Regions from separate parts of the Aminobacter sp. Piv2-1 genome, predicted to be linked through region 1. Evidence: predicted binding sites of a transcription regulator. Region 1 holds the regulator's gene; each other region holds the start of a gene.

Region 1 (7,309 bases):
AAGACCGGCGTCGGCGTGTTCGGCCTGGCCTTCTACGAAAACAACGCCGACAAGCTGAAGGTCGCCACCGTCGGCGGCATCACGCCTTCGGTCGAGACCATCGCCAAGGGCGAGTATCCGGTGTCGCGTCCGCTGTTCTTCTACGTCAAGAAGGCGCATCTCGGCGTGATCCCCGGCCTGAAGGAGTATGTCGAGTTCTTCCTCGACGACCAGATGGTCGGCCCGGAAAGCCCGCTCGCCGACTACGGCCTGGTTGCCGCTCCGGACGCAGAGCGCGCTGCCCAGCGTGAAGCCTTCGGCGCCGGCAAGACGATGTAATGAACTGCCGCGGGGCGCCGGAAAAAATCGGCGCCCCGTGGAATATTCTGCCGGCTGTCCCGTTCGGCATAGCGATCTGAATTCACCGAGGCTGGCCCATGTCCTTCCTGATCGTTTTCGCCATCGTGCTTGCCATAGGCCTGGCTGCGTTCGTGATCGGGCGGCAGCGGGCGGTCGCGCAGGACGACGGAACGGTCAAGGCGCATTCGCGGCCGCACTATCACGGCTGGTGGGCGTTCCTGACGGGCGTCGTGCCGGCGGTGATCTTCCTCGCTTCCTGGGGCGTGGGCGCCAACGCCTATCTCAACAGTTTCGTCCATTCCGCGCTTCCCGCCGACGTCGCCGACGGCACGGTGGCGCATGAGGACCTGGCCGCCGGGCTGGTGAAGAGCCTCGCCAACGGGCTCGGCCGCCTCGACGACAAGGAGCGGGCGGCGCTGCCCTCGACCTTCGCCGAACTGCAGCCGATGCTTTCGGCCAAGGGCGTCGCACTGGCGCCCGACACGCAGGACTACATGATCCCGATCGCGGTCGAGGCCAACCGCACCTCCGACCGGCTGAGCCTGATCTCCGCGATCGTCTCCATCGGCCTGGCGCTGGTCGGCTCGGTCTACGGGCTGAGCAGGATCAGCCCGCGCACCCGGGCCCGCAACAACGTCGAAAAGATCATGCTCTGGGGCCTGGTCGGCGCGTCCACCATCGCCATCGTGACCACCATCGGCATCGTGCTGTCGATGCTGTTCCAGACCATCGCCTTCTTCGAGAAGGTGCCGCCGATGAGCTTCTTCTTCGGCACGGTCTGGGATCCGCGCTTCGCCGCCGCCGGCTCCGGTGGCGCGGAGGGCCAGTTCGGCCTGATCCCGCTTCTCGCGGGCACGCTCTACATCGCCTTCGTGGCGCTGCTGGTCGCCGTGCCGATCGGCCTGATGTCGGCCGTCTACATGTCCGAATACGCCGCCCCCAGGGTGCGCGCGCTGGTCAAGCCGGCGCTGGAGCTGCTCGCCGGCATCCCGACCATCGTCTACGGCATCTTCGCACTGGTGACGCTGGGACCGTTCCTGCGCGACATCAGCGCTGCCCTTGCCGGCGGCACGCCGTTCATCCAGGCGCAGTCGATCCTGACCGCCGGCCTGGTGATGGGCGTCATGCTGATCCCGGTCGTTTCGTCGCTCTCCGACGACATCATCACGGCGGTGCCGCGCGCCCTGCGCGACGGCTCGCTGGGCCTCGGCGCCACGCGCTCCGAAACGATCAAGCGCGTCGTCCTGCCGGCCGCGCTGCCGGGCATCGTCGGCGCCATCCTGCTCACCGCCTCGCGCGCCATCGGCGAGACGATGATCGTGGTGCTGGCGGCCGGTGTGGCGGCCAACCTGACGCTCAACCCGTTCGAGGCGATGACGACCATCACCGTCAAGATCGTCAACCAACTGACGGGCGACCTCGAGTTCAACACCCCGCAGACGCTCGTCGCCTTCGCGCTCGGCATCACGCTGTTCGCGCTGACCTTGGTGATGAACATCGTCGCGCTCTACATCGTCCGGAAGTACCGGGAGCAGTACGAATGACCGATATTTCGCTCGATACGCTGACCAGTTCGACCGCGCCCGCGCGCCGCGACATCGGCCTCAGGAAGCGCTACGCCGCCGAACGCCGGTTCCGCCTCTATGGCGTGCTGGCGATCGCCGTCGGCCTGGCGTTCCTGGCGATCATGCTGACCTCGATCGTGACCAAGGGGTACACCGCCTTCTGGCAGACGACGGTGACGCTGCCGATCAGCTTCGACGCGAAGATCATCGACCCCGACAACAAGCGGGCCACCGATCCGGACGTGCTGATCACGGCCAACTATCCGAAGCTCGCCGAGAACGCGCTGATCGAAAAGCTTGGCATCGACCCGAAGGACCGCGCCACGGTGCGCAAGCTCAAGGGCTTCCTGTCCGAGGGCTCGCGGGTGCAGCTCCGCGCCATCGTGGCTGCCGACCCCTCGGTGATCGGCACCACGCGCAACGTCGACATCCTCGCCGCGGCGAACATGGACTCGGCCTACAAGGGCCAGATCGACCTCAGCGTGCCGGAGAGCCGCCGCAAGGTTTCGGACCAGCAGGTCGAGTGGATGAACAAGCTCAAGGCCGAAGGCGCCATGAGCGAGCATTTCAACACGGGCCTGTTCAGCTTCGGCGCCTCCAGCCGTCCCGAAAGCTCGGGCCTGGGCGTTGCCATCATCGGCTCGTTCTTCATGATGGGCATCGTGCTGCTGCTCGCCTTGCCCATCGGCGTCGCCGCCTCGATCTACCTCGAGGAATTCGCCAAGAAGAACCGCTTCACCGACCTGATCGAGGTTAACATAAACAACCTCGCCGCAGTGCCGTCGATCGTCTTCGGCCTGCTCGGCCTCGCCGTGTTCATCAATTTCCTTGGCCTGCCGCGCTCGGCCTCCTTCGTCGGCGGCCTGGTGCTGACGCTGATGACGCTGCCGACGATCATCATCGCCACCCGCGCGGCCCTTGCCGCGGTGCCGCCGTCGATCCGCTCGGCCGCGCTCGGCCTCGGCGCCTCGAAGATGCAGATGGTGTTCCAGCACGTGCTGCCGCTGGCCGCGCCGGGCATCCTTACCGGCACCATCATCGGCCTGGCGCGCGCGCTGGGCGAGACGGCGCCGCTGCTGCTCATCGGCATGGTGGCCTTCGTGGCCGACTATCCGAAGACTCCCTTCGACCCGGCGACGGCGCTGCCGGTACAGATCTACATGTGGGCGAACGAGGCCGAACGCGCCTTCGTCGAGCGCATGTCGGGCGCCATCATCATCCTGCTGGTCTTCCTCATGGCCATGAACATCGTCGCCATCGTTCTCAGGCGGCGTTTCGAGCGGCGCTGGTAGGCGTGGACAAGGAGCACCCCTCTATGAACATCATGAGCGAGAAAACCCTCGAAAACGCGGTGAACGCCGAGATGAACAGACCCAACGAACTCATCAAGATGCGCGGCGACAAGGTGACCGTGCACTATGGCGAGAAGCAGGCGCTCTTCGGCGTCGACCTGGACGTGCGCGAGAACCAGGTCACCGCGCTGATCGGGCCGTCGGGCTGCGGCAAGTCGACCTTCCTGCGCTGCCTCAACCGCATGAACGACACCATCGACAGCGCCCGCGTCGGCGGCAAGATCACCCTCGACAGCGAGGACATCTACGATCCCAAGATCGACGTCGTCGAGCTGCGCGCCCGCGTCGGCATGGTGTTCCAGAAGCCGAATCCGTTCCCGAAGTCGATCTACGAGAACGTAGCCTACGGCCCGCGCATCCATGGTCTCGCCAAGTCCAAGGCCGATCTCGACCAGATCGTCGAGAAGAGCCTGCAGCGAGCGGCGCTGTGGAACGAGGTCAAGGACCGCCTGCACGAAGCCGGCACCGGCCTTTCCGGCGGCCAGCAGCAGCGCTTGTGCATCGCCCGCGCCATCGCGGTGTCGCCCGAAGTGATCCTCATGGACGAGCCCTGCTCGGCGCTCGATCCGATCGCCACCGCCAAGGTCGAGGAACTGATCGACGAGCTGCGCGAGAACTTCACCATCGTCATCGTCACCCACTCGATGCAGCAGGCGGCGCGCGTGTCGCAGCGGACCGCGATGTTCCATCTCGGCTACCTGGTCGAGGAAGGCCCGACCGACAAGATGTTCACCAACCCCGACGACAAGCGGACGCAGGACTACATCACCGGCCGCTTCGGCTGAGTGAACGCCGCTCCGATCACAAAGACGAGGATACGATCATGGGCGAGCACACAGTCCGGTCCTTCGACGAGGAACTCCAGCACGTCGACCAGGTCATCCGCGACATGGGCGACCTGTCGGCCACGATGGTGGCGAATGCCATCCGCGCGCTGCTGACGTCGGACCAGCCGCTGGCGCAGAACGTCATTGCCGACGACACCATCATGGACGCCAGGCAGCGCGATCTCGACAACAGCGCGATCACGCTGATCGCCAAGCGCCAGCCGATGGCGCAGGACCTGCGCGCCGTGGTCGGCGCGATCCGCATGGCGGGCGACCTCGAGCGCATCGGCGATCTCGCCAAGAACATCGCCAAGCGGGTGGGCGCCGTCGGCCAGTCGGCGATGCCGCGCAATCTGTCGCACTCGATCGACGCCATGGCGCAGCTGGTGCTCAGCCAGGTGCGCGGCGTGGTCGACCTCTATGTCGCGCGCGATGCCGAAGGCCTCAAGAACCTGCGCGCGGACGACCAGAAGGTCGACGTGCAGTACACGGCCGTGTTCCGCGAACTCCTGACCTACATGATGGAGGATCCGCGCAACATCACCGCCTGCACGCATCTCCTGTTCTGCGCCAAGAACCTCGAGCGCATCGGCGACCATGTCACCAACATCGCCGAGAACGCCTATTTCGTGGTCACCGGCACGCAGCTGCCGCTCAATCGGCCGAAGGTCGACGAAACCACGTCGCCCATGTCGGCCTGACATCTTCCGCAACCGCATGCGTTTGGCGCGGGGGCGCTGCACAGGTTAAATCAGCGCATGGTCCGAACCGGGCCGTGCGCCAGGACAAGGTACAGGCGATGATCGCTCCCAAGGTCATGGTCGTCGAGGACGAAGAGCCCCTTGGCGTGCTGCTGCGCTACAACCTCGAGGCCGAGGGCTACCAGGTGGAAGTGGTGACGCGCGGCGACGAGGCCGAACTGCGGCTGCAGGAAAACGTGCCGGACCTTTTGGTGCTCGACTGGATGGTGCCGGCACTTTCCGGCATCGAGCTCTGCCGCAGGCTGAGGATGCGCCCCGAGACCGAACGGCTGCCGATCATCATGCTGACGGCCCGCGGCGAGGAAAGCGACCGGGTGCGCGGGCTTTCCACCGGCGCCGACGACTACCTGGTGAAGCCATTTTCGACCCCGGAGTTCATGGCGCGGGTGAAGGCGCTGCTGCGCCGCGCCAAGCCCGAGGTGCTGTCTTCGGTGCTCAAGGTCGGCGACATCGTGCTCGACCGCGAGTCGCACCGGGTCTATCGCAAGAAGAGCGAGATCAAGCTCGGGCCGACGGAGTTCCGCCTGCTCGAATTCATGATGCGTCATCCCGGCCGCGTGTTCTCGCGCAGCCAGCTGCTCGACAACGTCTGGGGCGAGACGATCTACATCGACGAGCGCACCGTCGACGTGCATGTCGGGCGCCTGCGCAAGGCCGTCAACAACGGCCGCATGCCGGACGTGATCCGCACCATCCGCGGCGCCGGCTACGCGATCCGGGAAGAATAGCTGTCGGCAAACGGCATGGCACTGGCTGGACGATCAACCTGGCCAGTGTCCCAATGTCACAGGGGGCCGCTGCGCGCGCTCGGAGCCTTCGCGACAGCCAGCGGCACCGGCGCTGTCGCACCGACGTCTGGCGCCCTTTGCGCCGCCATGCCGTTCCAGCACTTTGTGGCGCTCAAATCATTGCAGTTCGACGCGTTTGTCCTGGCGCTGTCATGAACATAAATTCGAAGCTTCCGGTTTCTGGATGCTTTATTGTCGCAACAATCGCTCCCAAATCCATATCTCAAGCGGCGATTCCGTGACAGTGACAGTCGCGGATGTTCTTGAGATGACAATTTTTTGATTGGGGAAATACTCAAAATTGCCACTTTTCATGGTAGCTGGGGCACCGTGCGTAACTTGCTGTCGGCCATCTTCCTGGTGTTGGTCACCATTCTAAACGGACTGTCCCTCGAACGGGCAGCGGCCGAAGGCACGAATTTTGCTGCCGAGTTGCCGAGGGTGGCCGCGCAGGCGGAAATCACTGCCGTCGCCGACGAGTGTTTGCCGTCCCCGGACCGCTGCACCGTCGAATTGTCCGCCGAAAGCCTCGCCAGCCTGCACTGCCTGGGCGAATGCCCTGCCTGGCTGACCCATGTCGAGCCTGCCGCGCCGTTCCGCGCCGCGGCCCTGATGCTGCTTCCAGATCTCTTGCTGCGCGTCGGCTCGACCGCATCGCTGTTGCGGCCTCCCATCGCTGCCTGATTTTCAGCCGATCGCTCCTCGGTCCACGCCGACGAAGCCGCTCGAAATCAGCTGCGAAGGGGAAAGAGGATGACCTCCCGAACCCGCCCGTCGCCCACATGCCTTCTCGTGGCAACCGCGCCGCGAAATGCCGGATCGTCCCAAGCGCGCATGCGCCGTCACCGATCGGCTGATCGGTGACGATGGTTGCATTCGCATGATCACGACCGGGGCCGACCTCCCTGACCCCGTGTCGCCCTGAATGAAAGAAATGAGTCCAGGAGACTGCCTAATGAACACAGACACAATAGAAACCAGCGCCGCGGAGCCCATCGCGGGCGACGGCCCGGCATTGAGCCGCCGACGCTTTCTCACCGGTGCGGCGAGCTTGGGGACCCTCGTGGTGTCCGGCTGCGTCAGCACCCAGGAATCGGCCGCGCCGGTGGCAAAGGCACCGGTCGAACCGGCGCCGGTCGCCGACGCCAATGCCCTTGCGATGTACGGCCCGCTCCCGAACGAACGGTTCCCCATTCCCGCGGTCGACCTGAAAAAGGTGCCGAGCCGCTTCTATCGGCGGCAGGTCGACTACGTCACCGAAGAACCGGTCGGAACGCTCGTCGTCGACACGGAGAATTTCTACCTTCACCTCGTCCAGCCGGGCGGCAAGGCCATGCGCTACGGCGTCGGACTTGGCCGGGCCGGATTCACCTGGGCGGGCAGGGGCCGTATCGGCTGGAAGCAGGAATGGCCGAAGTGGACGCCGCCGGACGAGATGATCGCGCGTCAGCCGAATCTTGCCCAGTGGAGCGCCGACCGGGGCGGCATGCCGCCCGGCCTGACGAATCCGCTGGGAGCGCGAGCCCTCTACGTCTTCCAGGGCAAGGTCGATACGCTCTACCGCGTCCACGGCACGCCGGAGTACTGGACCATCGGCAAGGCGGTTTCGAGCGGCTGCGTCCGGCTGATGAACCAGGACATCATCGACCTGTACGACCGGGTGCCCAGCCAGTCTCC
Region 2 (7,309 bases), on a different contig from region 1:
TGCCTTCGTTCAGAATACCATCAATCGCGGCGAACGCGAGGCGACCAACACAATCGTGAAGGGAGCCGCCGCCAAGATGATGTTCGCCAATCTCACGGCTGATTGAATGCTGTTGGTCTGTCGTGCGTCCTTCGACAAGCTCGGGATGAGGATCGGTGGCGCCGACGCTGTCTCGTTGGACTTCTCAACAGGACCGCCGGCGCTATGGCCGTCTTGTCGAATTTTCCAGATCGACTTTCTTCAACATAGGCGCGTCCTTCAACATGAGCACTGTCGGCATCAACGGTCCTCATCCTGAGCTTGTCGAAGGACGCACGACCGACCAACTGCACCAGCCTTGTGGCTGCTCAGTCTGCTCCTCACAGCCAGTCCGGCAGCGAATCGAGCCCGATCAGCTCGTCGTAGGTCTGGCGCTTGCGCACGACGTGGAAGCGGTCGCCGTCGACCAGGACTTCGGGCACCAAGGGCCGCGTATTGTAGGTGCCCGCCTGGACCGCGCCATAGGCGCCGGCGGTACCCACCGCGATCAGGTCGCCGGCCTTGAGCCTCGGCAGGTCGCGGTCGAGGCCGAGATAGTCGCCGGTCTCGCAGACGGGGCCGACGATGTCGACGGTCATGCGCGGGGCGTCGGCCTTGGCCTGAACCACCGGGCGGATGTCGTGGTAGGCGTCGTAGAGCGTCGGCCTGATCAGGTCGTTCATCGCCGCGTCGACGATGAGGAAGTTCTTGGCGTCGCCCTCCTTCACGAAGATCACTTCGGAGACGAGGATGCCGGCATTGCCGACGATCAGGCGGCCCGGCTCGAACATCACCTTGAGGCCGAGCTTGGCGACGTGCTTGTGCACGATCCTGGCATAGGCGTCGGGCAGCGGCGGCGGGTTGTTGTCGGTCTTGTAGGGAATGCCGAGGCCGCCGCCGAGATCGACATGGTCGATGGCGTGGCCGTCGGCCTTCAGGGTCTCGACCAGTTCGGCCAACAGCGCGAAGGCATCGTCGAAGGGCTGCAACTCGGTGATCTGGCTGCCGATATGCATGTCGATGCCGGTCACTTCGATGCCGGGCAGGCTTGCTGCCCGGGCATAGACCTCGCGGGCGCGCTGCATCGGGATGCCGAACTTGTTCTCGGCCTTGCCGGTGGAAATCTTCTTGTGCGTCTTGGCGTCGACGTCCGGGTTGATGCGCAGCGAAACCGGCGCCTTCGTGCCGTTGGCCACTGCGCGATGCGATAGCAGCTCCAGCTCCGGCTCGGACTCGACGTTGAAGCAGAGGATGCCGGCTTGAAGCGCGAAATCCATCTCGCGCGCCGTCTTGCCGACGCCGGAGAACAGGATCTTGTTCGCCGGGATGCCGGCGGCCAGCGCGCGCCGCATCTCGCCCTCGGACACCACGTCGGCGCCGGCGCCGAGCTTGGCCAGCGTCTTCAGCACGGCCTGGTTGGAGTTGGCCTTGAGCGCGTAGCAGACCAGTGCGTCGAGATCGGCGAAGGCCGCGGTGAAGACCTTGAAGTGCCTGGTCAGCGTTGCCGTCGAATAGCAGTAGAACGGCGTGCCGACGGCCGCGGCGATGTCGGTCAGCGCCACGTCTTCGGCATGCAGGACGCCGTCGCGGTAGTCGAAGTGGTTCACGGCAGTTCCGTTTGGGCTATCGGCACTCTCATCCGGCCCTGCGGGCCACCTTCTCCCTGCTGGGGAGAAGAGGCAAGCCGCGGCGCCGAGCATCTCCTCTCCCCTCGGGGAGAGGGTGGCCGAGCGAAGCGGAGGCCGGGTGAGCGGGCATATGGTGAAATGGTCAGATCAGCGGATCGAGGATGAAGGGCTTGTCCGCCACCGGTTTCTGCGGCTCGGCCGGCACCGGCTGGCCGGCCTTCTGGGCGTCCTTGCGCGCCTGCACGGCGGCGTCATAAGGCGTGTCGAGGTCGCCCCTGCGGCCGCAGGCCGAAACCACGCCGACGGCGGCAATCAGCCCGAGCGTCACCAAAATCCTGCCAGCGGTCATGATCCATCCGTCCGCGAAAATTTCCCCGCTGCTTGTAGCGGAGATTCTTGGGCTTTGCACCCCGGCTCGATCACGCTTTCGTAAGGCGCTTCTTCCAGTAGCGCACCTGCTTCCTGACCTCGGCGGGTGCGGTGCCGCCGAAGGAGGTGCGGCTCTTCACCGAGTTCTGCACCGACAGCACCGAGAAGATGCCGTCGGTGATGCCGTCGTGGATCGACTTGAGCTCGTCGAGGGTGAGCTTCTCCAGGCCCACCTTCTTGCTTTCGGCCAGCGCCACTGCGCGGCCGGTGACGTGGTGCGCCTCGCGGAAGGGCATGCCGAGCGAACGCACCAGCCAGTCGGCGAGATCCGTCGCGGTCGAATAGCCCGAGCCGGCCGCCTTCTTCATCGCCTGCTCGTTGATCGTCATGTCGCCGACCATGCCGGTCATCGCCGCCAGCATCAGGTCCAGCGTCTCGGCGGCGTCGAACACCGCTTCCTTGTCTTCCTGCATGTCCTTGGAATAGGTCAGCGGCAGGCCCTTCATCACCGTCAGCAGGCCGACGAGATGGCCGTTGACGCGGCCGGTCTTGGCGCGCACCAACTCGGCCGCGTCGGGGTTCTTCTTCTGCGGCATGATCGACGAGCCGGTGGAGAAACTGTCCGACAGGCGCACGAAGCCGAACTGCGGCGTCGACCAGATGACGATCTCCTCGGCCAGCCGCGACAGGTGCGTGGCGCAGATCGCCGCCACCGACAGGAATTCGAGCGCGTAGTCGCGGTCCGATACGCTGTCGAGCGAGTTGCGGGTCGGCTCGCGGAAGCCGAGCGCCTTGGCCGTCTGGAAGCGGTCGATGGGGAAGCCGGTGCCGGCGAGCGCTGCGGCGCCCAGCGGGCTCTCGTCCATGCGTTCGATGGCATCGCGCACGCGGGCGAGGTCGCGGGCGAACATCTCGACATAGGCCATGCAATGATGGCCGAAGGTCACCGGCTGCGCCGTCTGGAGATGTGTGAAGCCGGGCATGACGGTCGCGGCGTGCTGCTCGGCACGTTCGAGGAAGGCCGCGATCAGACCCTTCAGCGCCTCGGCGACGCGATGGAACTCGTCCTTGACCCAGAGGCGGAAGTCGACAGCCACCTGGTCGTTGCGCGACCGCGCCGTGTGCAGGCGGCCGGCCGCCGGGCCGATCAGCTCGGCGAGGCGCGCCTCGACATTCATGTGGATGTCTTCGAGACGGGCCGAGAATTCGAACTTGCCGTCCTCGATATCTCGCAAGATCGTGTTCAGGCCGTGAGCGATTTTCTGTTGATCCGCGGCCGAAATAATGCCCGTTTCCGCCAGCATCTCTGAATGGGCGATCGAGCCTCGGATGTCCTGGGCGTAGAGCTTCCTGTCGAAGCCGATGGAGGCGTTGATCGCCTCCATGATCGCGGCCGGGCCCGAGGCAAATCGTCCGCCCCACATCTGGTTGCTGGCCTTGTTGTCGCTCATCGTGATACCCGGGCTCCGGAGAGAAACTGAATAGATGGACCGCAGAAATATGTTTCCCGCGCCACGCCATATCCTGTTAGCCGCCGTTGCGGGCGTGATCGCCGGCGCGGTCGCGGTATATGTCACCACCACCCTTCGTGGCAACAACGACACCGAGCTGACCGCCGGTACGGCGGCCACCGTCGCCGCCGATGCCAGCAGCCAGGACAAGGTCTGCGCTGCCAAGGCCGACGCCGCCAAGAAGATCGGTGCCGCCGCCACCGGGCAGGTCGCGGCGATGATGCCGGCCGACCCGCCGCAGTCGCTCAAGGGCCTCGCCTTCAACGGCCCTGACGGCAAGCCGATGACCATCGGCGACCAGAAGGGGCGCGTCCTGCTGGTCAATCTGTGGGCGACCTGGTGCGCGCCCTGCCGCGCCGAGATGCCGGCGCTGGACGCGCTCGAGCGCGAGATGGGCGGGGAGAATTTCGAGGTCGTGGCGATCAACGTCGACACCGGAGACGACACCAAGCCGAAGAAGTTCCTGCAGGAGATCGGCATCGCCTCGCTCGGCTACTACCGCGACAACACGCTGACCGTCTTCAACGATCTCAAGACGCGCGGCCTTGCGCTCGGGCTGCCGGTCACGCTGCTGATCGACGGCGAGGGCTGCCTGCTGGCCAACATGAACGGGCCGGCGGAATGGGCAAGCCCGGACGCCAAGAAGCTGATCGAGGCGGCATTGGCGCTGTAAGGGCGGCGCTTGCGTCGATTTGTGGATATGCAGCCACGGGTTGCATGACCATCGGTGCCCTTTCGCCGGCCGGCTTGGCGAAAGGGCCGATCGCCGCATGCCTCGGGCCGTCGGCCCTTTCGTTAGCCGGCATTTTCAAGCTCCACGGAATGTCGGTTTTTCGGCATACCATTTTCGCTTTTCGGAAAAGCGAAACTGATTTTCCAAGCTGCGCCGTAAGCGAAAGCGATACGCGCCGGCCGCGACCTTCATACGATCGCTACAAAACTGTTGTAGGGCTGTCACAAACCGTCAATACTGCTCCCCGCGGAACTAAACCTTTCGCCAACCAGAACGGGAGCGAGACATGAAGACCCTAGGCTTCGCGGCCGGAATTGCCGCGACAATCACGATGTTGTCCAGCACCTCCGCCTTCGCCGTCACGGAGATCACGTGGTGGCACGCCATGACCGGCGCGAACAACGAGGTGGTCGAGACACTTTCCAAGGAATTCAACGCGAGCCAGAGCGACTACAAGATCGTTCCGGTTTTCAAGGGCACCTATCCCGAGACGCTGAATGCCGGCATCGCCGCGTTCCGCGCCAAGCAGCCGCCGGCGATCATGCAGGTCTTCGACGCGGGCACGGGCACGATGATGGCCGCCGAAGGCGCGATCAAGCCGGTGGCCGAGATCCTGTCGATGGGCGGCCAGGCCTTCGACAAGAGCCAGTACCTGCCCGGCATCGTCTCCTACTACTCGAAGCCTGACGGCACGATGCTCTCGTTCCCCTACAACTCGTCCTCGCCGATCCTCTATTACAACAAGGACATCTTCCAGAAGGCGGGCCTCGACGTCGACAATCCGCCCAAGACTTGGCCGGAAGTCTGGGAGGCAGCCAAGAAGATCAAGACCAGCGGCGCGGCCCCTTGCGGCTTCACTTCGACCTGGCTGACCTGGATCCACACCGAGAATTTCGCCGCCTGGAACAACCTGTCCTACGGCACCAACGAGAACGGCATCGCCGGCACCGACGTCGAGCTCAAGATCAACTCGCCGGTCTTCGTCAAGCACTTCCAGGAACTAGCCGACCTCGCCAAGGACGGCACCTTCAAGTATGGCGGCCGCACCTCCGAGGCCAAGCAGATCTTCCTCGCCGGTGAATGCGGCATCTTCACCGAGTCCTCGGGCGGCCTCGGCGACATCGTCAAGTCGGGCATGAACTACGGCACCGGCCAGCTTCCCTACGAACCGGAAGCCCAGGGCGCGCCGCAGAACACCATCCCCGGCGGCGCTTCGCTGTGGGTGTTCAACGGTCTCTCCGACGACCAGTACAAGGGCGTCGCCACCTTCTTCAACTTCCTGTCGCAGACCCCGATCCAGGCGCGCCTGCACCAGGTATCGGGCTACCTGCCGGTCACACTTGCCGCCTACGAGGAGACCAAGAAGTCGGGCTTCTACGACAAGAACCCGGCCCGCGAGATCCCGATCAAGCAGATGATGGGCAAGGCCCCGACCGAAAACTCGAAGGGCGTCCGCCTCGTCAACCTGCCGCAGGTCCGCGACATCGAGAACGAAGAGTATGAAAAGATGCTCGCCGGCCAGCAGACCGCACAGCAGGCGCTCGACAACATCGTTGCGCGCGGCAACAAGGCGATCCAGGAAGCGCTGGGGAACTGAGCCCCGGTCTGATGCCATCGTAGCCTGCCCCTCATCCGCCTGCCGGCACCTTCTCCCCGTAACGACGGGGAGAAGGGACAAGCGGCAACGTGGACGCCCCTCCCTCCCCGTCCTGAGCTAGCCGAAGGATCACGGGGAGAGGGTAAGGGTGAGGGCAGCGCCGACGATGGAGCGAAAGATACCTCCGAAACCAAGCCGTCCCACCTTCTAGGCCAACGCGCCACGAGAGCCACTCATTGACCCCACGCGTCGTCTTTCCCAACCGCATCCTGCCCTATCTGCTGGTCGCGCCGCAGCTGGCGATCACGGCCGTGTTCTTCTACTGGCCGGCCAGCCAGGCGCTCTACCAGTCGATGCTCAGGGAAGACCCGTTCGGCCTGTCGTCGAAATTCGTCTGGTTCGCCAACTTCAAGAAGGTGCTGTCGGACCCGAACTACCTCAACTCGGTCCAGGTCACGGTCGTCTTCTCGATCGCCACCGCCGTCGTCGCCATGGGCACGGCCCTGCTGCTCGCGGTCATGGCCGACAAGGTGGTGCGCAGCCGAGGGCTCTATCGCACGCTGATGATCTGGCCCTATGCGGTCGCGCCCGCCATTGCCGGCATGCTCTGGCTGTTCCTGTTCAATCCGTCGATCGGCTCGCTCGCCTATGGCCTGCGCTGGCTCGGCATCAACTGGGATCCGCTGCTCGACGGCTCGCAGGCCATGACCCTCGTCGTCGCTGCCGCATCGTGGAAGCAGATCAGCTACAATTTCCTGTTCTTCGTCGCCGGCCTGCAGGCCATCCCCAAGTCGCTGATCGAGGCCGCCGCCATCGACGGCGCCGGCGAGAACAAGCGTTTCTGGACGATCGTGTTTCCGCTGCTTGCGCCGACCACCTTCTTCCTCCTGGTGGTCAATACGGTCTACGCCTTCTTCGACACCTTCGGCATCATCCACGCCGTCACCGGCGGCGGGCCGGGCAAGGCTACCGAGACGCTCGTCTACAAGGTCTACAACGACGGTTTCGTCAATCTCATCCTCGGCGACTCGGCTGCCCAGTCGGTGATCCTGATGGTCATCGTCATCGCGCTCACCGCCATCCAGTTCCGCTATGTCGAGAAGAAGGTGCACTATGGCTGAGCCGAAGGCACTTCCGCCCGCAAGCGGCCACGACAAGCTGATGATCGGCCAGTCGAAGGCCGGCGTCTACATGGCGCATGCCATCCTGATCCTCGGCATCCTGATCGTGGCGTTCCCGATCTACTATACCTTCGTCGCCTCGACCCATTCGCTGCAGACGATCCTGCGCCCGCCGCTGCCGCTGCTGCCCGGCGGCGAGTTCTTCAACAACTATCGCGAGGCGCTGTTCGGCGGCGTCGGCCGCATCGGCGGCGTCAGCGTGGCGACGCTGCTCATCAACACCACCATCGTCGCCTTCGGCATCGCCATCGGCAAGATCGTCATCTCGATCC
Region 3 (7,309 bases), on a different contig from region 1:
GCATGTCGGCCATGGAAAGGGTGGTCATGATTATTCTCCGCGGCCGAAGGCGAAGGCCTGTTCGCCGACCAGCTTCTTGCGCAGCCAGGCCGAGAACTGGTCGACCGCGACGATGGTGCAGAACAGGAGGAGGATGATGGCGAGCGTCTTGGCTTCGTGGTTGCGGCTGATCGACAGGCGCAGCGCCTCGCCGATGCCGCCGCCGCCGACGGCGCCGATGATGGTCGAGGCACGCACGTTGATCTCGAGGCGCAGCAGGGCGTAGCTCAGGAAGTTGGGCATGACCTGCGGCACGATGCCGAACCAGACGCGCTCGGGCCAGTTGCCGCCAACCGCGCGCAGGCCTTCGTCGGCCTTCATGTCGGCATTCTCGACCACTTCGAAGAACAGTTTTCCCAGCGCGCCGACCGTATGCAGCGACACCGCGATGATCGCCGGGATCGCGCCCATGGAGAGCACGGCGAGGAAGAAGCCGGCGATGACGATCTCGGGGAAAGCGCGCAGGATTTCGAGGAAGCGGCGGACGAAGAAGCGCAGCCAGCGCTGAGTGACCAGGTTGGACGCAGCCAGGAAGCAGAGCAGGAAGCCGAAGGCGAACCCGATCAGCGTCGAGACGAGCGCGACGTTGATCGTCTCCAGCATCTTGTAGACATATTCGGGCAGGTAGAACGAGCCGGTCAGGTAGACCCGGCCCTCGGGATAGTCGAACTTCAGGCTGCCGTCGGCATAGCGCGAGGGCAGGTCGAACAGCGCGCGCCAGATCTCGAGGCCGTCGCGCGGAATTAGCTGGTCGACGAAATCGAAGAAATGCGGCAGGCGGTCGAAGAATTTGCCGGCATTGGTGTCGTTGGCGAACCAGAGCGAGCCGGAAAGGGCGAGGAACAGCAGGATGAGGCCGCCGATGGTGTGCAGGCGGCGACGGCCGGCGAGTTCGCGCCAGTGGCGTTCGACCGCGAGGCCGGCTTCCGTGAGGGGCATTGTCATGGAGGTTCCGTCCGATCCCGGATGAAAAAGGACGCGCCGCGGTGCTCGCGCGGCGCGTCCGTGTTGCCTTGCGGCTTAGCTGCCGATCTGCGCCTTGCGGGCGTCGATCACAGGCTGGTAGAACTCAGGCGTGACTTCGGTGAAGCCCTTGAAGTCGCCGCCCTGGATGGCCGAGAAGCAGGCCGGGTCGGACTGCGGCAGCTTCATCATGTAATCCTTGAACTTCGCCTTGATGTCGGCGTCGAGCGAGGTACGGACGACGATCGGGCCGTTCGGGATCAGCGGCGACTTCCAGACTTCGACCAGGTCGTCCATGTCGAGGATGCCCTTGTCGACCATCTTCTTCAGGTTGCCCGAGCTGTAGCCGTCCTTGAACTCGCCGACGCCCGAGCCGAAGGTCGTACCGGCGTCGAAGGTGCCCTTCAGCACTTCGAGGACAAGGTTCTCATGGCCGCCGCCGAAGCCGGTCTCGCCGAAGTAGTCCTTCACGGCCGTGCCGCCGAGGTCCTTGGGCAGCGAGGTGACCGGGATCAGGTAGCCCGAGGTCGAGTCCGCATCGGCGAAGCCGAGCTTCTTGCCCTTGAGGTCTTCGAGCTTGGTGATGCCCGAGTCCTTGCGGGCGACCATGATGGTGTAATAGCCGGTGGAGCCGTCGGTCTGGACGGTGGTCAGGATCGGCTCGACCGCGTCCTTGTTCTGCAGGTAGATCTTGGCGTAGCCGGAAGCGCCGAGTTCGGCGTAGTCGAGCGTGCCGCCGAGCAGGCCCTGGATGGTGCCGTCATAGTCGGCAGCCGGGAACAGTGACACCTTCTCGACGCCGATGGCCTTGGGCAGCTGGTCGACCAGGCACTGGAAGTTGCGCAGGCGGTCGGCTTCGTTTTCGCCGCCGATCAGGCCGATGCGGAACTCCTTGAGGTCGGCGGCATGGGCCGAACCGATCGCCAGCACGGCGAGCGAAACGGCACCCAGAAGTGCTTTCTTGAACATGACATGTCTCCAGGTTGGCCCGGCGGCATGCCGGGTCATTTTCGGTTGCTGAATGCCGGCCCTTGACGCGGGCGAGACGACCGCGAACGGCCTCAGACCGGGGCGTATGCCGGTTCGAGAGGAGCGGCGGATGCGGGAACCTTGACCTTGACGGGACGGATGCTGGTCGAGGTGATGGCTTCGGAAATCTCGGCGCCGTCGGCGTCGGCACCGTAGACGAGGCGGACGGCCTCGGCGGTGAGGTCTTCCGGCGCGCCGTCGAACACCACAGCACCGCCCTGCATGCCGATGATGCGGTTGCAGTAGGTGCGGGCGGTGTCGAGCGTGTGCAGGTTGGTGATGACGGTGATGCCCTCACGCAGGTTGATGTCCTGGAGCGCGTCCATCACCACTTTGGCGTTGAGCGGGTCGAGCGAGGCGATCGGCTCGTCGGCGAGGATCAGCTTCGGCTCCTGCATCAGCGCGCGCGCGATGGCGACGCGCTGCTGCTGGCCGCCCGACAGCGTGCCGGCTGGCTGGAGCGCGGTGCGGGCGATGTCGAGGCGCTCGAGGGCCGCGATCGCCCGGATGCGCTCCTCGCGGGAGAAGATGCCGAGCAGGTTGAGCCCGGTTGAACGATGATTGAGGCGGCCGAGCAGCACGTTGGTCAGCACGTCGAGGCGCGGCACCAGGTTGAACTGCTGGAAGATCATGGCGCAGTCGCGCTGCCAGCGGCGCAACTGGGCACCGCGCAGCGACGACACCTCGGTGCCGTCGAAGGAGATCGAGCCATCGCTCGGGTCGATCAGGCGGTTGATGGTCTTGAGCAGGGTCGACTTGCCGGCGCCGGAACGGCCGATGATGCCGACCATCTGGCCCTGCTTGATCTGGAGGTTGACACCGTTCACGGCGACATTCTTGCCGAAGCGGCGCGTGACGTTGCGGATTTCGAGCATCGTGGCTTCCCTGTCCCAGCGGGCTTTTTTCGCCCTTGTCCAGGATCGGCCTAGACCCGTCAGATGAAGCTGAAATGTCGGGATCATGTCAGTTCTGTTACGAAACACAGGGTCGGGCGGAAAATGCGGGCAGACAAGCTGCCGCGCGGCGACGGCTTGAAACGCCGGTCCTCCCGCTGCTGGCAGCGAGGTGCGGCCTGCAAAGGCAGAGTCGTTTCAACGCCTTGGACGAATTCGTCGAGACTTCGCAAAAACTTGAAGTGGCAACCCTGTCACTACGTTTGTTAGTCATTATATGAGAGCGGACGTCACTTTGAGGATCCGCCGATGAAACTGTCCCGAACGACCCGCCTTGCCACCCTTTTCGCGGGCCTGTTCCTCGCCTTTTCCATGGTCGCGGTCGACCAGGCCGACGCCCGTCGCAACGGCAGCTTCGGCAGCCGCGGCACGCGCACATTCCAGTCTGCGCCGCCCACCCGCACCGCGCCGCAGCCGACCGCCCCCATCGAGCGGTCGATGACGCCGAACACCGGCCAGGCGACGCCAAACAGCGCCGCGCGGCCGGGCACGGCCATGCAGCCGCAGCGTCCCGGTTTCATGGGAGGCTTCGGCCGCTCGATGCTGGGCGGCCTGCTGATGGGCGGCCTGATCGGCATGCTGCTCGGCCAGGGCTTCGGCGGTTTGGCCGGCATGTTCGGCATGCTCTTGCAGGTGCTGCTGATCGGCGGCGCCATCTGGCTCGCCTTGCGGCTGTTCCGCTCGCAGCCGGCACGTTCGCCCCAGCCGGCGATGGCTGGCGGCTCGGTTGGCGGCGGCAACTTCAACTATCGCGACGCTGCACCGCGCGAGGAGGGCAAGCGCGCCTTCAGCATCCCCAATATCGGCGGCGGGCTGGGCTCGGCCGCGCAGCAGCCGGCGACGAGGGAGATCGAGCTCGGCCAGGGCGACCTGGACACCTTCCAGCGCATGCTGACCGAGGTGCAGGAAGCCTTCGGCCGCGAGGACCACAAGGCGCTGCGCCGGCTGGTGACGCCGGAGATGGTTTCGTACCTCTCCGAGGAACTGGCCGAGAACGCCCAGGACGGCGTGCGCAACGACGTGACCGACGTGCAGCTGCTGCAGGCCGATATCGCCGAGGCGTGGAACGAGGGCGACCGCGACTATGCGACGGCCGCGCTCAACTATCAGTCGATCGACGTGACCCGCAACCGGACGACCGGCGCGCTGGTGGACGGCGATGAAAACGAACCCACCGAGACGACCGAACTCTGGACCTTCGTCCGCCAGAACGGCGGCAACTGGCAGTTGTCGGCGATCCAGCAGGCGTAGGGCTTGGGGGCTTGCACCCCCACCCCTAACCCCTCCCCACAAGGGGGAGGGGGACGATTTCCCCGCCGTCGTCGGCCAAAGATCATCCGGCGTCGCGCGCATGCGGCCAAGAGAAGCGGCTGGAGCGGCGGCATCGCATTCGTCAGGATACCCGCTCCAAGTCTTGGCACCGGACGGTGGCGCAAAAGTTCCCCTCCCCCTTGTGGGGAGGGGAAAGGGGTGGGGGTATCGGCGATTGCCCGTTAGCCGCTGTGCTTCTCAAGAAATTCTTCCGCCGAAAGGTTGCGAAAATCGTCGAGCGCGGTGCGCAGCCTGGCATGGTCCCAGTCCCACCAGGCGAGCGCCTGGAAGCGCTCGGCCGTCCTGCGGTCGAAGCGTTCGCGCAGCGGCTTGGCCGGCACGCCGGCGACGATGGTGTAGGGCGCGACGTCCCTGGTGACGACCGCGCCCGAGCCGACAGCGGCGCCATCGCCGATGGTGACGCCCGGCAGAACCGTCGAGCCGTGGCCGAGCCATGTGTCGTGGCCGATGGTCACGGCGTTGGAGCGGCGCCATTCGAAGAACTCGGTCTCATGCTCGGCGTCCTCCCAATAGTCGGTGGCGCGGTAGGTGAAGTGGTGCAGCGTCGGACGCCAGGTCGGGTGGTTGGTGGCGTTGCAGCGGACGCTTGCTGCGATGTTCGAGAACTTGCCCACCGTGGTGCACCACAGGCTGCAGTCCTGCATGACATAGGAATAGTCGCCGAGCGAACTCTCGCTGATGCGGGTGCGCTCGGAGACCTCGGTCCAGCGTCCGAGCGTCGATTGCGTCACCTCGGCGGTCGGATGGATCCAGGGCTGTTCGGACAGCTTGCGGCTCACGCTGCAACCTTTCCGGCGGCGAAGGCGGTGACGTCGACGATGCGGTCGGCGACCGCCTCGCGCACGTCGGCGTCGTGGAAGATGCCGAGCAGGGCGGTGCCGTTCAGCTTCTTTTCCTCGATCAGGCCGATCACCACCTCGCGGTTGGTGGCGTCGAGCGAGGCCGTCGGCTCGTCGAGCAGCAGGATCGGATGATCGGTGATGAAGCCGCGGGCGATGTTGACGCGTTGCTGCTCGCCGCCGGAGAAGGTGGCGGGCGGCAGGTTCCACAGGCGCTCCGGCAGGTTCAGCCGGCCGAGCAGGTTGGAGGCGCGGGCATGGGCCTCGTCGCGGGCGGTGCCGCGGGCGACGAGAGGTTCCGCGACGACGTCGAGCGCCGAAACGCGCGGCACCGTGCGCAGGAACTGGCTGACATAGCCGATGGTGTCGCGGCGTACCGAAAGCACCGTGCGCGGGTTGGCGGTGGCGAGATCGACGAGCTGGCCGTGGTGCTCGACGATGATCTGCCCCTGGTCGACGCCATAATTGCCGTAGACCATCTTCAGGATCGAGCTCTTGCCGGCGCCCGAGGGGCCGCCGAGCACCGCGCATTCGCCAGCCCGGACCGAGAAGGAGACGTTGGCGACCACCGGCAGGCGGATGCCGCCGCGCAGGTGCATGGTGAAGGCCTTGGCAACCTCGGAGACGATGAGTGGGGTGGCCATGGTCACAGCCTTTCCTTTGCGAGCATGATCTTGTCCGAAAACCGGGAACCACTTTTCGGGATCATGCTCAGACCTGCAGGATGGAGGAGACGAGAAGCTGGGTGTAGGGCGCGCGCGGGTCGTCGAGCACGCGGTCGGTGAGACCGCTTTCCACGACATGGCCGTCCTTCATCACCATCATGCGCTGCGACAGGAGCCGGGCGACGGCGAGGTCGTGGGTGACGACGATGGCAGCCAGCCCGAGGTCGGTGACCAGCCCGCGCAACAGGTCGAGCAGGCGTGCCTGTACCGACACGTCGAGACCGCCCGTCGGCTCGTCCATGAACACCAGCCGCGGACCGGTGACGAGGTTACGGGCGATTTGCAGGCGCTGGCGCATGCCGCCGGAGAAGGCGCGCGGCTCGTCGTCGATACGCTCCTCGCCGATCTCGACACGGGACAGCCAGTTGATGGCGGTTCCGCGGATGTTGCCGTAGTGGCGGTCGCCGATGGCCATCAGCCGCTCGCCGACATTGGCGCCGGCGGACACCGTCATGCGCAGGCCGTCGGCCGGGTTCTGGTGGACGAAGCCCCAGTCGGTGCGCATCAGGAAGCGGCGCTCGGCCTCGCTCATGCGGTAGACGTCGCGCCACTGGCCGTCGCGCATCCGGTAGCTGGCGGTGCCCGACGTCGGCAGGAGCCGCGTCGACAGACAGTTGAGCAGGGTGGTCTTGCCCGAGCCGGATTCGCCGACGATGGCCAGGACTTCGCCCGGCCAGAGGTCGAAGGAGATGTCCTCGCAGCCGATGCGCGAGCCGTAATATCTGGACAGCGCCGTGACGCGCAGAAGCGGTTCGTCGGTCACTTTGAAATCTCCTTTCTGGTCTCTTCGGCGCCGCGCCGCCCCTCACCCTTACCCTCTCCCCGTGCGGAACGGGGAGAGGGGGGCATGGACGTTGGAGCCTCCTCCTTCTCCCCGTTCCTACGGGGAGAAGGTCCGGCAGGGGATGAGGGGCGGCTCCATGTTTCGGGATTCAGATGCCCGACATGCCCGGCCGCGCGGCGCGTCTCGCAATGGTCGGTGTCGGAACAGACGAACATGTGCCCGCCGCGATCGTCGAGGATGACCTCGTCGAGATAGACCTGCTCGGCCCCGCACAGGGCGCAGGGCTGGTCGAAGGCCTGGATCTCGAAGGGATGGTCCTCGAAGTCGAGGCTGACGACCTCGGTGAAGGGCGGCAACGCATAGATGCGCTTCTCGCGGCCGGCGCCGAACAGCTGCAGCGCCGGCGACATGTGCATCTTCGGATTGTCGAACTTCGGCGTCGGCGAGGGATCCATCACGTAGCGGCCCTCGACCTTGACCGGATAGGCGTAGGTGGTGGCGATGCGGCCGTGCCTGGCGATGTCCTCGTAGAGCTTGACGTGCATGAGGCCGTATTCCTCGAGCGCGTGCATCTTGCGCGTCTCGGTCTCGCGCGGCTCGAGGAAGCGCAGCGGCTCGGGGATCGGCACCTGGTAGACCAGCGTC

Evidence for each region. Region 1 encodes PhoB, which activates phosphate uptake and scavenging genes when phosphate is short. Its sites were predicted from a motif close to TGTCATNNANCTGTCAT; they were not measured.
Region 2: ugpB (sn-glycerol-3-phosphate ABC transporter substrate-binding protein UgpB) is a predicted target of PhoB. The motif match lies at 4,468-4,484, and genes of this name have one in related genera.
Region 3: phnC (phosphonate ABC transporter ATP-binding protein) is a predicted target of PhoB. The motif match lies at 2,992-3,008, and genes of this name have one in related genera.

The regions. Positions count from the first base shown of each region.
Region 1 covers NZ_JARKMU010000006.1:67,115-74,423, reverse strand. Annotated here, with positions in the region: gene AmiPiv_RS12605 (PstS family phosphate ABC transporter substrate-binding protein) at 1-318, shown strand, start outside; gene pstC (phosphate ABC transporter permease subunit PstC) at 417-1,883, shown strand; gene pstA (phosphate ABC transporter permease PstA) at 1,880-3,196, shown strand; gene pstB (phosphate ABC transporter ATP-binding protein PstB) at 3,220-4,041, shown strand; gene phoU (phosphate signaling complex protein PhoU) at 4,080-4,784, shown strand; gene phoB (phosphate regulon transcriptional regulator PhoB) at 4,883-5,572, shown strand; gene AmiPiv_RS12575 (hypothetical protein) at 5,912-6,316, shown strand; gene AmiPiv_RS12570 (L,D-transpeptidase) at 6,588-7,309, shown strand, end outside.
Region 2 covers NZ_JARKMU010000013.1:57,763-65,071, reverse strand. Annotated here, with positions in the region: gene lysA (diaminopimelate decarboxylase) at 360-1,625, opposite strand; gene AmiPiv_RS21200 (lipoprotein) at 1,789-1,995, opposite strand; gene argH (argininosuccinate lyase) at 2,066-3,466, opposite strand; gene tlpA (thiol:disulfide interchange protein TlpA) at 3,501-4,199, shown strand; gene ugpB (sn-glycerol-3-phosphate ABC transporter substrate-binding protein UgpB) at 4,546-5,856, shown strand; gene ugpA (sn-glycerol-3-phosphate ABC transporter permease UgpA) at 6,093-6,977, shown strand; gene ugpE (sn-glycerol-3-phosphate ABC transporter permease UgpE) at 7,018-7,309, shown strand, end outside.
Region 3 covers NZ_JARKMU010000003.1:169,630-176,938, forward strand. Annotated here, with positions in the region: gene phnE (phosphonate ABC transporter, permease protein PhnE) at 1-28, opposite strand, end outside; gene phnE (phosphonate ABC transporter, permease protein PhnE) at 31-978, opposite strand; gene phnD (phosphonate ABC transporter substrate-binding protein) at 1,060-1,971, opposite strand; gene phnC (phosphonate ABC transporter ATP-binding protein) at 2,064-2,906, opposite strand; gene AmiPiv_RS07045 (Tim44 domain-containing protein) at 3,234-4,235, shown strand; gene AmiPiv_RS07050 (DapH/DapD/GlmU-related protein) at 4,478-5,095, opposite strand; gene phnL (phosphonate C-P lyase system protein PhnL) at 5,092-5,799, opposite strand; gene phnK (phosphonate C-P lyase system protein PhnK) at 5,867-6,643, opposite strand; partial or broken gene AmiPiv_RS07065 (alpha-D-ribose 1-methylphosphonate 5-phosphate C-P-lyase PhnJ) at 6,820-7,309, opposite strand, start outside.